DNA from 2 places in the Litorilinea aerophila genome. Region 1 is predicted to be linked to the other one. Evidence: riboswitches for the same ligand, from Rfam matches in the RefSeq annotation. Region 1 holds a riboswitch; the other holds the start of a gene.
The links. A riboswitch is a leader RNA that binds a small molecule or an ion and turns the genes downstream of it on or off. The one in region 1 is predicted to bind S-adenosylmethionine.
Positions count from the first base shown of each region.

Region 2: another riboswitch for S-adenosylmethionine. It lies ahead of FKZ61_RS13305 (aspartate kinase); the one in region 1 lies ahead of FKZ61_RS01480 (O-acetylhomoserine aminocarboxypropyltransferase/cysteine synthase family protein).

Region 1 is NZ_VIGC02000002.1:42,137-49,230, reverse strand. Features, by position in the region: gene groEL (chaperonin GroEL) at 1-1,520, shown strand, start outside; gene FKZ61_RS01490 (beta propeller repeat protein) at 1,538-3,478, shown strand; gene FKZ61_RS01485 (LysM peptidoglycan-binding domain-containing protein) at 3,569-4,783, shown strand; SAM riboswitch class I at 4,889-5,013, shown strand; gene FKZ61_RS01480 (O-acetylhomoserine aminocarboxypropyltransferase/cysteine synthase family protein) at 5,207-6,502, shown strand; gene metX (homoserine O-acetyltransferase MetX) at 6,630-7,094, shown strand, end outside.
Region 2 is NZ_VIGC02000016.1:13,807-20,900, reverse strand. Features, by position in the region: gene FKZ61_RS13310 (homoserine dehydrogenase) at 1-1,103, opposite strand, end outside; gene FKZ61_RS13305 (aspartate kinase) at 1,307-2,791, opposite strand; SAM riboswitch class I at 3,155-3,273, opposite strand; gene hisS (histidine--tRNA ligase) at 3,345-4,727, opposite strand; gene ald (alanine dehydrogenase) at 4,761-5,873, opposite strand; gene sppA (signal peptide peptidase SppA) at 6,273-7,094, shown strand, end outside.

The DNA.
Region 1 (7,094 bases):
TGGGCCCCCGGGGACGCCTCATCGCCGTGGCCCGGGACAATCCCCGCCGCCCGCCGGAGCTCCTGAACGACGGCGCCACCATCGCCCGCCGTTTTCTGGGATTTGCCGACCGCTTTGAAACCATGGGTGCCTTCCTGGCCCGCCATCTGGCCTGGCGTATGGAAGAGGCGGTGGGCGACGGCACCACCACCGCGGTCATCCTGGCCCGCCACATCATCAACGAGACCGACCGCCACGTCGCCGCCGGCTACAACGTCATGCGCCTGCGCCGGGGCCTGGAGCGGGGCCTGCGGGTGGTGCTGGAGGAGCTGGCGCGCATGGCCACCCCCCTGGAGCGGCCAGAGCAGATCGCAGCCCTGGCCACCGGCATCACCGGCGATGAGACCCTGGGCGGCTTCATCGAAGAGATCTTCGACGTGGTCGGCCCCTATGGCGCGGTCCAGGTGCGCAGCCACTACCGGCGGGACCACGACCGGCGCTACATCAACGGCACCTTCTGGAACCAGGGCTGGATCTCCTCGTACTTCACCACCGAGGCGGGCAAGGCGGTGCTGAAGCATCCCTACATCCTCCTCACCAATCGCCATCTGCAAAAGGCTTCGGAGCTGCTGCCCATTCTGGAGCAGGTGCGCCAGGCCGGGGAACGGGGTCTGGTGGTCATCGCCAATGGCGTCGCCGGCGATGCCCTCAACCTCCTGGTGACCAACAAGACCCGGGGCGCCCTCCCCACCCTGGCCATCAAGACGCCGGGGCTGGGCTCGGAAAAGACCGAAATTCTCCAGGATCTGGCCGTGTTAACCGGTGGCCGGGTCTTTCTGGCGGAGACGGGGGATGCCATCGAGGAGGCCACCCTGGCGGACCTGGGCCAAGCCCGGGAGGTGCAGGCCATCCGCTCCGGCTTTACCCTCATCGGGGGGCAGGGCCGGCCGGCGGCCATTCGCCAGCGGAGCCAGCAGCTGCGCAGCCAGATCCCCAAGGCGCCCTACGGTCGGGAACGGGATCGGCTGGTGGAACGGGCGGGTAAGCTCCTGGGGGGCGTAGCCCTGTTGGAGGTGGGCGGCGCCACCGAGACCGAACAGGAATACCTGAAAGATCGGGCGGAAGAGGCCGTGCGCGTGGTGCGCCTGGGCCTGCAAGGCGGGGTGGTCCCCGGAGGCGGTGCGGCCCTGCTGGCCTGCCGCCCCGCGCTGGAGCGGGTGCAACTGCCGGATGAGGAACAGGCCGGCGTCCAGATCCTGGCCGACGCGCTGACCGCGCCGGCCCGCGCGCTGCTGCGCAATTCCGGCTATGAGCCGGAGCCCATCCTGGCCCGGCTGCTGGAGGCCCGGGGTGGGTGCGGCTTCGACGTGATCCGGGGGCAGTTCACCGACATGGTTGCAGCGGCCATCCTCGACCCGCTCCAGGTGGTGCAGATGGCCCTGCAGACGGCGGTGAGCGGTGCGATCATGCACGTGACCACCGAGGTGCTGGTCCATCGCCCCCGAGAAAATCGGGATGAAGAGGTGGATTTCCGGCCATGAGGGGACATCACGACATCATGACACCCAATTTCTCCCTGTTGAAGGAACAGGCCTGGCAGCGGCAGGGCGGCTGGGCCGGCGGCACCGTCACCGCCCTGGCCCTCTCCCCTGCCTTTCCCACCGACGGCCTGGCCCTGGCTGCCACGCCGGCCGGCCTCTTCCGCACCGAGGATGGCGGGGACAGCTGGCACCGAGCCATGGATGGCATCCTGGATGCGCATATGACGGCTGTGGCCTTTGCCCCTTTGGGCGGCGGGCGGATGGCCTTCGTCGCCTCGGAGCAGGGACGCCTCTACCGCTCCGAAGATGGCGGCGCTACCTGGCGGGAGGTGTCGGCCTGGGCCGGGCTGGGGGTGGTCACCGCGCTGGCCTGTTCCCCCCACTTCCCAGAGGATGGCACGCTCTTCGCCGCCACGCCGGCCGGTGTCTTCCGCACCCTGGACGGCGGCGCCAGCTGGGAGAGCTGCACCTTTGGCCTGCTGGATCTGGACGTGCTCTGCCTGGCCTGCGCTCCCGACTTCCCGGAGAGCCAGGTGGTGTGGGCCGGTACCGCCCAGGGCGGCTTCTATCGCTCCCGCAACGCCGGTCGCGCCTGGCGGGATGCCGGCTTCGGCCTCCCCGATACCGCCATCCAGTGCCTGCTGGTCACCCAGCCGGCCCAAGACGCTGCGCCGGTGCTCTGGGTGGGCACCGAAGGCCACGGCCTGTACGTCTCCCGGGATGGCGGCGCCCACTGGGAGGCGGCCGGCCAAGCCCTGGCCCATCACAGCGTCAACTGCCTGGCCGCGGTGGAGGGTGGCTCCGAGGGGGCGACGCTCCGCCTGGTGGCCGGCACCGATGGGGGCGTTTTCTTCTCTGAAGGTAGCTTCTCCGAAGATGGCGGCCAGCACTGGGAGCCTGCCGACGGAGGAGCGTTCATCGCCCTCAGCCTGGCCGCGGCCCAAGGGGAGCCGGTCCTGCTGGCCGGCGCCTACCAGGAGGGGATTTTCCGCTCCCGGGATGGGGGCAAACGCTGGGACGCGGCCGGGACCGGCCTGGAGGCCCACGCCCCGCCGTTGGTCCGGCTCGGCCCCGGCGGCAGCCTGTGGGCCCACGATCTGGACGGCGAACTGGCCTTCTCGGTGGACGGCGGCCGCACCTGGCGTTCTCTGCCGGCGGGCGAAGAGGGAGCGGCGGTCCAGGGCATGGCGGTGGCCGTCGAGGGAGATGAGGCCATCCTGCTGGTAGCCACTGCGGAGGGGCTCTACCTGGGCCAGGCGGCGGGTCAGCCCGGCGCCGTCCCATGGCAGCGCCTGCCCGTGCCCGTCGATCCCGCCCAGATTCATCTGCCCCTGATCGCGCCCAACCTGGAGCTGTTGGTGGGGGATCAGGGCGGTAGGCTTCACCGTTCCACCGACGGTGGCCAGACCTGGCAGGCGCTGGCAGTGCCGTGGACGGGCCAGGGTCTCCTCAACCTGGTCCTGGCGCCGGACTTCGGCCATTCCCGCGGCTGCCTGGCCGTCACCGCGGCCCGCAACCGGCAGGGCAACTATGACGTGCAGATCTGGCAGGGAACGGAAGGCGGCCAGGCGTGGCAGGAGCTCCTGGGCCTGGAGACGGAAGTGCCGGCGGTGGCCGTTGCCTGGCCTCAGGATCCGGCGCACCAGAGCCGCTTCTTCGCCACCCGCCACCGGGTCATCCGGCTTTACAGGGATGCCGAAAGCGGAGAGATGGCCGTCTCCCAGGCCTTTCTCCAGGAGGGGTTGCAGATCACCAGGTTGCTTCCGTCGCCAGCGTACCAGGCGGCTCGGACGGTGCTGGCCGCCACCAGCCAGGGCGTGTTCATCTCGACCGACGACGGCACCACCTGGGCACCCCTGGGGCAGGGCCTGCCGGCCTGTCCGGTGGTGGAATTGCTGCCCGTGGACACCGGCCTGCTGGCCGTGACCCTGGGTGGCGGCCTCTGGCGGCTGGGCTGATCGGACCTGGCCGACCGGGAATGGTCCGACTTGGGACCGAAAGAAAACCGAACTTGGCAATTTGGGCCGTTTCTGCTACCATGGCCCACCATGAACAGTCGGAACAGACGCCGCAGATTGCCTCGCTTCCGCCCCGCACTCCCTACCTTCATCCTGCTCGTGGCCCTGGCTGCCATGCTGGGTTTTGTGCGGCCTGTGGCTGCCGAGGGAGATGCCCTGGCCCAGCTTTCGGCGCCGGCCCAGGAGATTGCCCGGGCCATCAACCAGGCGCGAGCCGAGGCCGGCTTGACGACGCTCACCGTTCATCCCCTGCTCAACCAGGCCGCCCAGGCCCACGCGGACGACATCCTGCGCAACCGCAATTACAGCCACCGGGGCACCGACGGCACCTACGCTTACGACCGGGTGGCGCGCACCGGTTACTCGGATGATCCCTGGGTGAGCGAGAACTGGGTGGCCAGCCGTAGTCCCCAGGCCGCCATGTCCTGGTGGATGAACGACTACATCCACCGGGTGAACATCCTGACGGCCCGGTGGCGGGAGATGGGGGTGGGGGTGGCCAGCGACGGCAACCAGATGATCTTCGTGACTGTCTTCTCGGCGGATGGTAGTGGTGGCGGCGCACCTGTGGCTGTGGCGGCCCCGGCCGCGACCCTGCCCACGGCCGGGAGCGCCTCCAGCTATCGGGTTCAGGCGGGGGATACCCTGGTGGGCATTGCAGCCCGCTTTGGCCTGAGCTGGCAACAGCTGGCCGCGGCCAACGGCCTCAGCGAGCACAGCCTGCTGCAGATCGGCCAGGTGCTCCAGCTCCCCGGCCAGGGGCAGGCGGGGGCGCCGGCCGCCGCGCCGACCCCGCCGCCGGCAGAGCTGCTGGCTGGCCTGGACCTGGAGAACGCCCGGCCATACACCGTGCGGGCGGGGGATACCCTCTTTAGCATTGCGGCCCGCTCGGGCCTCACCTGGCAGGAGCTGGCCGCGGCCAACGGCCTGGGCGAAGAAAGCCTCCTCCAGATCGGCCAGGAACTGCGGATCCCGTCCCGGCGGGCCCGGCTCCAGGGAGATGTGGCCGCGGCGTCCGCCCCTGAATCCGCCAATGCAACAGCATCCGCCAATGCAACGGCATCGGCCAAGAGTGCTCCAGCCTCCACCGCTCCGGGGCAGCCGTACCTCTACACCATCCAGCCCGGCGACACCATCATCAGCATCGCCCTGCGCCATGGCCTGGACTGGCAGGCGCTTCTGGCCCTGAACGGCCTGAACGAGTCCAGCATCCTCCAGCCGGGCCAGCAGATCCGCCTGCGCTGAGGGTCCTCCCAGACTGTCCATCCTGGGGGCCCCATTCTGCCCCGGTTTGACAAGGATCCCCATCTGGTATATTATCAGCCCGTTGTCGACAACTGAAGACAGCAGCTCTTATCCAGAGAGGTGGAGGGACCGGCCCGATGAAACCTCGGCAACCCGGCATGTTGGTGGCAGCGTCGCCACATCCAGCGCCAGGGTGCCAAGTCCGGCAGACGAGTTCTGGAAGATGAGAGACTAGATTCAAGATGGTTCCTTGCCCGGCCAAGGGCCATCCAACTTCCGTGATAGGAAAGAATCTGGCCAACGCCTCTCATCGAACCCATGAGAGGCGTTTTCTATTTTGTACTTGTTTGTTACTTGTATTGTTTCCGTATTGCACCCAACCGATCTAACAGAACCGACCCAACAGAGAGGAAAAGGAACGCCATGACCACAGAGCGCAAGTTTGGCTTCGCCACCCGCCAGCTCCACGCCGGCCAGCAGCCCGACCCGACCACCGGTAGCCGGGCGGTACCCATCTACCAGACCACCAGCTATCAGTTCAAGGACACCGAGCACGCAGCCAACCTCTTTGCGCTGAAGGAATTCGGCAACATCTACACCCGCATCATGAACCCCACCACGGACGTGCTGGAGCAGCGCGTCGCGGATCTGGAAGGGGGTGTGGGAGCGTTGGCGGCCAGCAGCGGCCACGCAGCCCAGGCCATGGCCATCATGACCCTCTGCGGTGCCGGCGACCACATCGTCAGCAGCAGCCGGCTGTACGGGGGAACCTTCAACCAGTTCAACTACACGTTCCCCCGGCTGGGCATCGAAGTCACCTTCGTCGATCCCAGTGATGTCAAGAACTTCGAGGCGGCCATCCGCCCCAACACCAAGATCATCTACGGCGAAACCCTGGGCAACCCGGACATCAGCGTCTTCCCCTTCGAGGAAGTGGCCGAGCTGGCCCGGGCCCACAACATCCCCGTGATGATCGACAACACCTTCGCCACCCCCTACCTCTGCCGGCCCTTTGAATGGGGCGCCAACATCGTGGTCCACAGCACCACCAAGTTCCTGGGCGGCCACGGCACCACCATCGGCGGCATCATTGTGGACGGCGGCAACTTCGACTGGAGCAGCGGCCGTTTCGACAACTTCACCACCCCTGACCCCAGCTACCACGGCCTGGTCTACGCCGACCTGGCCCAGATGGGCCTGCCCCCCTTCATCATCAAGGCCCGGGTCCAGATCCTGCGGGACGTGGGCGCCTGCCAGGCCCCCTTCAACAGTTGGACCACCCTGCTGGGCATCGAGACCCTGAGCCTGCGCATGGAGCGCCACGTGGCCAACGCCCAACGGGTCGCCCAGTTCCTGGAAGCCCATCCCAGCGTGGCATGGGTCATGTACCCCGGCCTGCCCAGCCACCCCGACCACGAGCGGGCCAAGAAGTACCTGCCCAAGGGCGCGGGCGCCGTCATGGGCTTTGGCATCAAGGGCGGCGTGGAGGCAGGCCGCAAGTTCATCGACAACTTGAAGCTTTTCAGTCACCTGGCCAACGTGGGCGACGCCAAGAGCCTGGCCATCCACCCGGCCAGCACCACCCACAGCCAGCTCTCCCCCGACGAGCTGGCCGCAGCCGGGGTGACGCCCGACTTCGTGCGCCTGAGCATCGGCCTGGAGGACATCGAGGACATCCTTTGGGATCTGGATCAGGCCCTGGCGGCCGCGACGAAGTAACCCGGCCCCAGGGGATGGAAGGGGAACGTGACAAGGTGACCAGGTGATTAGAGCATACAGGCTCCCTTCTGCGATATCACGTTGTCACCTTGTCACGTTCGCCCCTGAGGGATAGACAGGCAAACCTATGAATCAGATCGATCTGGCCAACTCCGTGGGCATTGTTACGCCCCAATCCTTTACCTTCGCTGAGGATGAGCCCTTCCAGTTGGAGAGTGGCGCCACCCTCAGCCCGGTGACCATCGCCTATGAGACGTATGGCCGCCTCAACGCCGACCGCTCCAATGCCATCCTCATCGTCCACGCGCTTAGCGGTAGCGCCCACGCGGCCGGCTACCATTCGCCGGATGATCCCAAGCCCGGCTGGTGGGATGACTGCATCGGCCCGGGCAAGGCGTTCGACACCAACCGCTTTTTCGTGATCTGTAGCAACGTCATCGGCAGTTGCTACGGCTCCACCGGTCCGGCCAGCATCAACCCGGCCACGGGCAAGCCCTACGGCCTGAACTTCCCGGTGGTGACCATCGGCGATATGGTGCGGGCCCAGGTCCGGTTGATCGACCACCTGGGCATCGACCAGCTCCTCTGCGTG
Region 2 (7,094 bases), on a different contig from region 1:
TCGCTCAGGACACCGGCCGCCGTCGCGTCCACACCAGCGCCTCGCCCCTGGATCACCAGTGGGTTGGGATGATACCAACGGGTGTGGAATTCAACCAAATTGTCGGTTCCCCGCAGCCTGCCCAGGGGGCTGTCGGCGGAGACCAGGGTCGGCCCCACCCGGCATTGTTGCCCTTCCACAGTGGCCGCGTAGCGCAGAACCTGCCCCTGGGCGGCGGCCTCGGCCACCTGGCGCTGGAATGTCTCATCCAGCTGGGGCAGGGCATCCAAAAATTCCTGGACCGACAGGCTATCCATCTCTGGCGGATAGAGCCCGGTGACCTGTACATCGGCCAGGTCTAGCCGCCAGCCCAGGCCCCGGGCCAGGATCAGCGCTTTGCGGGCCACATCGATGCCCCCCAGGTCATCCCGGGGATCCGGCTCGGTATAGCCCAGGCGATGGGCTTCCCGCACAATTTCGCTGAAGCGGCGGCCTTCCTGGAGGCCGGTCATCACGTAGCCCAGGGTGCCGCTGAAGGTGCCGGCAATCCGGCTGACCTCGTCGCCGCTGGCCACCAGGCGGTTGAGGGTGGCAATGACCGGCAGGCCCGCGCCCACGGTGGTTTCCCACCGGCTCATCCCCAGGTGATGGGTGAGGGGATGGGCGGGGCCACCTTCTTCGCCAGCAGTGGCACCGGCCGCGGCCAGCCGGTCGTACACCTCCTGGTCGACGGTCAGCGGTTTTTTGTTGGCCAGTACAATTTTGTAACCACGCTCCAGGGCGAGAAGGAGTGCGGGGACGGTGGCTTCGCTGGCCGTGCAATCTACCACCACGGTGCCGTCTCGGCCGGCGATGTCGACGATGCCGGCCGGGTCGCCTTGGGGGCCGCCCAGGGGGTGATTGGCCAGCCGCCCACCCTGGGCCTTGAAGTCCACAAGCTGGAGAAGCGCTTCGTCGTCGATGCCCGTTTCATCCACCACCGCGCCGTCCCGGTCGCAGAGGGCGACGATGGGCAGGGTCAGGCCGTAGCGCAGGGCATGCAGGCTTCGGTGTTCCACCATCTGGCGGACCAGCGCGCGCCCCACGCCTCCAACACCAAACAGAATGACATGTAGTACTCGCATGCAAGCCTCGAATCTATGGCCGGCTGCTCTGCCCGTCCGCTCCCTGTCCATTCAGGGGCCGGGCTCTCGGGAAAAAGGGGAGCACAAGACCAGGCCTGGCTCCCCCTTTATTCTATCAAATTTTATTATAAGACGGCCAATAACTCAACCATCGAAAAAATAGCGCTGGGACATCTCCGTCTGGCTGTCGGTTTGGCAGGGGGTCAGGGCGTCCCAGCAGCCATTTTCCCCAGCACTGGCGAGCGGTTGTAGCTGCGTTCGCCGGTGGGTTTATCCAGCTCGAAGATCTCGTGGATGGCGCTGACGGCCGCCGCAGTATCCCGGGCTTCCACCACCAGGCTCACATTGGCCTCGCTGGAGCCCTGGGCGATGGCGATGACGTTGATCTGCTCCCGGCCCACGGCGTTGAAGATGCCTGCTGCCAGGCCGGGCGTTCCCCGCATGCCACTGCCTACTACAGCCACGATGGCGATATCCGGGTGGTCGAAGATGCGGTCAATGTAGCGGCGTTCCAGTTCGGCCTTGAACTCTTCCTTCAGGGCTTCCACCACGGTGGCCGCGGCGGATTCGGGCACCACGAAACAGATGCTCTGCTCGCTGCTGCTCTGGCTGATCATGAGGACGTTGGCGCCCACCCGGGCCACGCTGTTGAAGGTCCGCGCCGCGATGCCCGGCACGCCGATCATGCCCCGACCGGCCACGGTGATGAGGTTCAGGCCGCGGATGGCGGTGATGGCTTTGACCGTGCCCAGGGTCTCGCTGTCGCTGCGTTCCAGGATGCGGGTGCCGGGGTGCTCGGGCTGGAAGGTGTTGAGCACCCGCAGCGGGATCTTCTGCTCCACCGCTGGCGTGACCGTCTTGGGGTGGAGTACCTTGGCGCCGTAGTAGGCCAGCTCCGCCACTTCTTCATAGCTGAGCTGGTTCAGGCTGCGCGCGTTGGGGACGATGCGAGGATCGGCCGTCATCACCCCGTTGACGTCAGTCCAGATCTGGATCTCGTCCACGCCCAGGGCCGCGCCGATGATGGCAGCGGAGTAGTCCGAGCCGCCCCGGCCCAGGGTGGTGGGGATGCCTTCCACCGTGGCGCCGATGAAGCCGGTGATCACCGGCACGATGCCGTGGTCCACCAGGGGCTGCAGGCGGCTGCGACAGCGCTGGGTGGTCAGCTCCATGAGGGGCGAGGCGCCGCCGTGGACGTTGTCGGTGACGATGAGCTCCCCCGCGTCCACGTATTCGGCCTTGAGGCCCCGGGCCCGGAGCACCGCAGCCAGCAGGGGGGCGCTGAGCCGTTCGCCCAGGCCGCTCACCACGTCCAGGCCCCGTTTGGTCAGCTCCCCCAGGACGGCAATGCTGCTGCAGAGCCGGTTGAACTCCTGGAGGCGCTGGTCGAAGAGGGCGCCCAGCCGGGCCCGCTCGGTGCCATCTTCGATGAGCTGGCCGGCGACGAACTGGTGTTTCACCCGCAGGCTGTCCTCCACCTCCCGGAAGTACTGCTCGTCTCCCTGCGCAGCCCGCCGGGCTGCCTCGATCAGGGCGTTGGTGACGCCGCTCATGGCGCTGGTGACCACCACCACGCCGGGGCGAGGCGTGCGGGCCTGCTCTTCGACCTGGGCGGCGACGATGTTGGCCACCTGGGCAAACGCCTCGACGCTGCCCACCGATGTGCCGCCAAACTTCATGACGATCATCGCGTCGACTCCTTCAGTGAGTGCTCTCGTACCGTTGCTTTCGTACCGTCATACCGATTGTCTTGTGAAGTGCCACGCATGACTTCCCTGCAAAGAGGGCATTTTTAAACGCAAAGGCACAAAGGCGCAAAGAAACGCAGGAGAGAATCACCCGAATCAGCGTTCATCTGCGTGGGTCAGCGTCCTCATTTGACCTTTGTGCATTAGAGTCAGACCTTACTTCTCTGTCACGCAAGGGTGCGTGACCTGCGACACCGGGTGATCTATGGATCCCCTGCCGGGCTGCGGCAGACTCAAAGAAAAACCCTCTCATCGGCTACTATCGATGAGAGGGCAAGAGCTTGCATTGATCTTGACAGACGTCTCTCATCTTCCAGATAACTCTGCCGGACTTGGCACCTTGGCCGATCAGCGTCGTCGCTGAGGTACGCCAGGTTGCCGAGGTTTCACAGGGCCGGTCCCTCCACCTCTCTGGATAAGAGCCACGCTTGGTATGGAATTATTGCGGGCCAATATAGCAGCCGGCATCCGGGCTGTCAAATTCGAGACCCGGTTAAGCGGCCACCAGGGCCAGTTGCTCCTGCAGATAGGCGGGCAGGTCGGCCTCGGCCACGTCCACCTGGTCACCGGTGACCAGGTCCTTGACGGCCACCACACCCTCGGCCAGCTCCCGGGGGCTGAGCAACAGGGCAAAACGGATGTGCCGGTCGTCGGCATATTTGAATTGCTTGCCGTAGCGGTCCGTGTCCGGGTAGAGGTCCACCCGCAGCCCCGCGGCCCGCAGGCGTTGGGCCAGGGCCAGGCTGTCGCCCACGGTGCTTTCGTCGAACTGGGTGACCAGGACCTGGGGCTGGCCGCTGATGTGGGCCGGGAACATGTTCTGCTCCTCCATCAGGAGGATGATGCGCTCCAGCCCCAGGCTGAAGCCGCAGGCCGGGATCTCCTGGCCGCTGAACATGCCGATGAGGTTGTCGTAGCGGCCGCCGCCGCCCCCGGAGCTGCTGAAGCCGGCAAACTCCACCTCGAAGATGGTGCCCGTGTAGTAGCTGAGGCCCCGGGCCAGGTAGGGATCCACCCGCAGGTGATCCGCGGCGGGGCCATGTTGCGCGTAGGCCACCACGTTGCTCAGCTCGGCCACGCCCTGGCGGCCGGCTTCGGAATCGGCCAGGATCTGCTCAAGCCAGCGGAGGGTCTCCTCCACCGTGTCGGGGACGTTGGCCATGGTCTGCAGGAGGGCGGCCACGGCCTCCCGGGCGATCCCCCGTTGGGCCAGCTCTTCCCGGACGCCATCCAGGCCAATCTTGTCCAGCTTGTCGATGGCCACCAGCGCCGCGTCCTCCAGATCCGGGGGAACGCCGGCTACCTCCATCAGGCCCCGCAGGATGCCCCGATGGTTGAGGCGTATGGAAAAGGGGTGGGCCGGTCCAAAGCCCAGCTCCTGGAGAACCTGTGCCCCGGCGGCCAGCACCTCGGCCTCCACGGTCTGGCTGCGGGAGCCCACGATATCCACGTCGCACTGATAAAATTCCCGGTAGCGCCCCTTGGCGGGCCGGTCCGCCCGATAGACGGGCTGGATCTGGTAGCGCTTGAAGACCCGGGGCAGCTCGTTGCGATACTGGGCCACGATCCGGGCCAGGGGCACCGTCAGGTCGTAGCGGAGGCCGGCGTCGCTGATGCTGTCTTCGGTGGGGTGATCCCGCAGGGCCTGTTCCAGCTTCTCGCCCCGCTTCAGGACCCGGAAGATCAGCTTGTCCCCTTCTTCGCCGTACTTCCCCAGAAGGGTGGAGAGCCGCTCCATGGCCGGCGTTTCCAGGGGCTCGAAGCCGTAGCTCTGGTAGACCCGCTCAATCACCTGGATCACGTAGTTGCGCCGCAAGACGTCCTGCGGGAGAAAATCCCGCATGCCACTCAGGGGCGCTGTGTTTAGTTTTGCCATGCACTCAAGACTCCAGACGCAAATGGGCTGAATTCAGGTTTGCAACGATTGTAATGGATCGGTGTAGGGCAGGCCAAATGTCTCGGCCACTGCTTTGTGGGTCAGGTGGCCTCGATGGGTGTTCAGCCCATGGAGCAGGGCCTGGCTGGTCCGTACTGCGTCCAGCCCCTGGTTGGCCAGATTCAGGGTGTAGGACATGGTCTGGTTGACCAGGGCAAAGGTGCTGGTCCGAGGCACGGCACCAGGCATGTTGGCCACGCAATAGTGGACGATGTCGTCCACCACGAAGGTGGGGTTGCTGTGGGTGGTGGGCCGGCTGGTCTCGATACAGCCGCCCTGGTCCACCGCGACATCCACGATGACTGCGCCCTTGCGCATGTGGGCCAGCATCTTGCGGGTGACCAGCCAGGGGGCCCGTCCGCCCGGAATCAGGACCGCGCCGATGACCAGGTCGGCGGTGAAGACGGCCTGTTCGATGTTGTATTCGTTGCTGGCCCGGGTCTGCAGCCGGCCGTGGAAGACGTCGTCCAGGTATTGGAGCCGCTCGTGGTGAATGTCCAACACGGTGACCTGGGCGCCCATGCCCAGGGCCACCTTGGCTGCGTTGGTGCCCACTGTGCCGCCGCCCAGGATGACCACGCTGGCCGGCGCCACGCCGGGAACGCCCCCCAGCAGGATGCCCCGTCCGCCGTTGTGCTTCTCCAGGTAGGTGGCGCCCACCTGGGTGGCCATGCGTCCGGCCACTTCGCTCATGGGCATGAGCAGGGGCAACTTGCCATCTTCCGTCTGGACCGTCTCGTAGGCGATGGCGGTGATGCCGCTGTCCAGCAGGGCCTGGGTCAGCTCCCGGTTGGCCGCCAGGTGGAGGTAGGTAAAGAGGATCTGGCCCGGGCGCAGATACTGGTATTCGCTGGGCAGCGGCTCTTTGACCTTGACCACCAACTCGGCGGCCCAGGCATCGGCGGCATGGGGTACGATGTCGGCGCCGGCGGCCCGGTACTCCTCGTCGGTCAGGAAGCTGCCTTCGCCGGCACCCGCTTCCACCAGGACTCGATGGGAACGCCGGGTCAACGCCTTAACCGCGCCGGGCGTCAGGCCGACGCGGTTTTCACCATCCTTCACTTCTTTGGGAAGCCCTATGATCATGTTGCCACCTCAGTTGTTTGTACAGAGGGTGGTCCCACAGGCAGCGCCTGTAACGGACAGCCCGTGATACACAGCCGTTCCATGGGTGCCGATGGCCTCGTCGCCAGGCAGCCTGCCCCATGGACGAACCGACCGCGCGCGGTTCTCCTCGCGCGGTTTTCGTTGTACAGGCAGTGTAACAGCTGCCCAGGCTGGAGGCAAGTGCTGTCGCCAGGGGCACAAGGCCGGCCCCATGCTCGGATGGGTTTGCCAAAGCCTGGCTTTCATATGAGAATAGCGTCAGAATGGCTGCGTTGGTGCACGAGCGCCTGCCCAGACAGGAGCGTGCACAGAGAGGGCTGCACGTACATCTCTGTACGTACAGAGATGCACGCACAGAGACGGGGAGAGGGCCGAGGCATGGCGTGGAGAGAGCAGTTGCGCAAGGGGCTCCTGAACGGGGGCAGTGCCCTGGAGCTGGCCTGGCGCCACCTGGTGTGTCGGCTGTTGAACCTGCGGCGGCGCTTCCTGCGTCGACTCCTCCCGGACTATCCCATCCTGGTGTTGGATCAACCCCTGAGTGAACGGGCGCCCACCTTCCCCTGGTGGCTTGCCTATGTGCCCGGGCTGCGACGCCCCCTGAGCCTGGAAGCCATCGCAGAGGCCCTGGAGCGCATCGCCCAGGATCCGGATATCCGGGGGGTGCTCTTCCTGGTCAAGGGCGCGCACCTGACCCTGGCCCAGGCCCAGAGCATGGCCGCCCTGTTCAGCCGTTTCCGCACCTGGTCCATGGCTGTCCGGCCCGATGGCAGCGTTCCCGCCCAGGTGGTGGTCTATCTGGAGCAGATGGACGCGGCCAGCTACGTGATGGCCAGCGCAGCGGATCGGGTGATCGCACCGCCCCTGGCCACCTGGGATGTGCTGGGCCTCCTGGTGGCGCCCAGCTTCTGGAAGGAGAGTCTGGCCCGGATCGGCCTGGCGTTCGATGTGGTTCGGGTAGCGCCGTGGAAGAGCGCCATGGACATGTTCAGCCAGGCCGAGATGAGCCGGGAAGATCGGGAGCAGCTCAACTGGCTCCTGGACAGCCTCTACGCCGACATCGTCCAGGCCATCGCCCAGGGCCGCGGCATGCCGCCGGAGGAAGTACAGGCCCAGATCGACCGGGCGCCCCTGACTGCCCCCCAGGCCCAGGCAGCCGGGCTGTTGGACCATGTGGCCTACGAAGATGAACTGCCGGCCCTC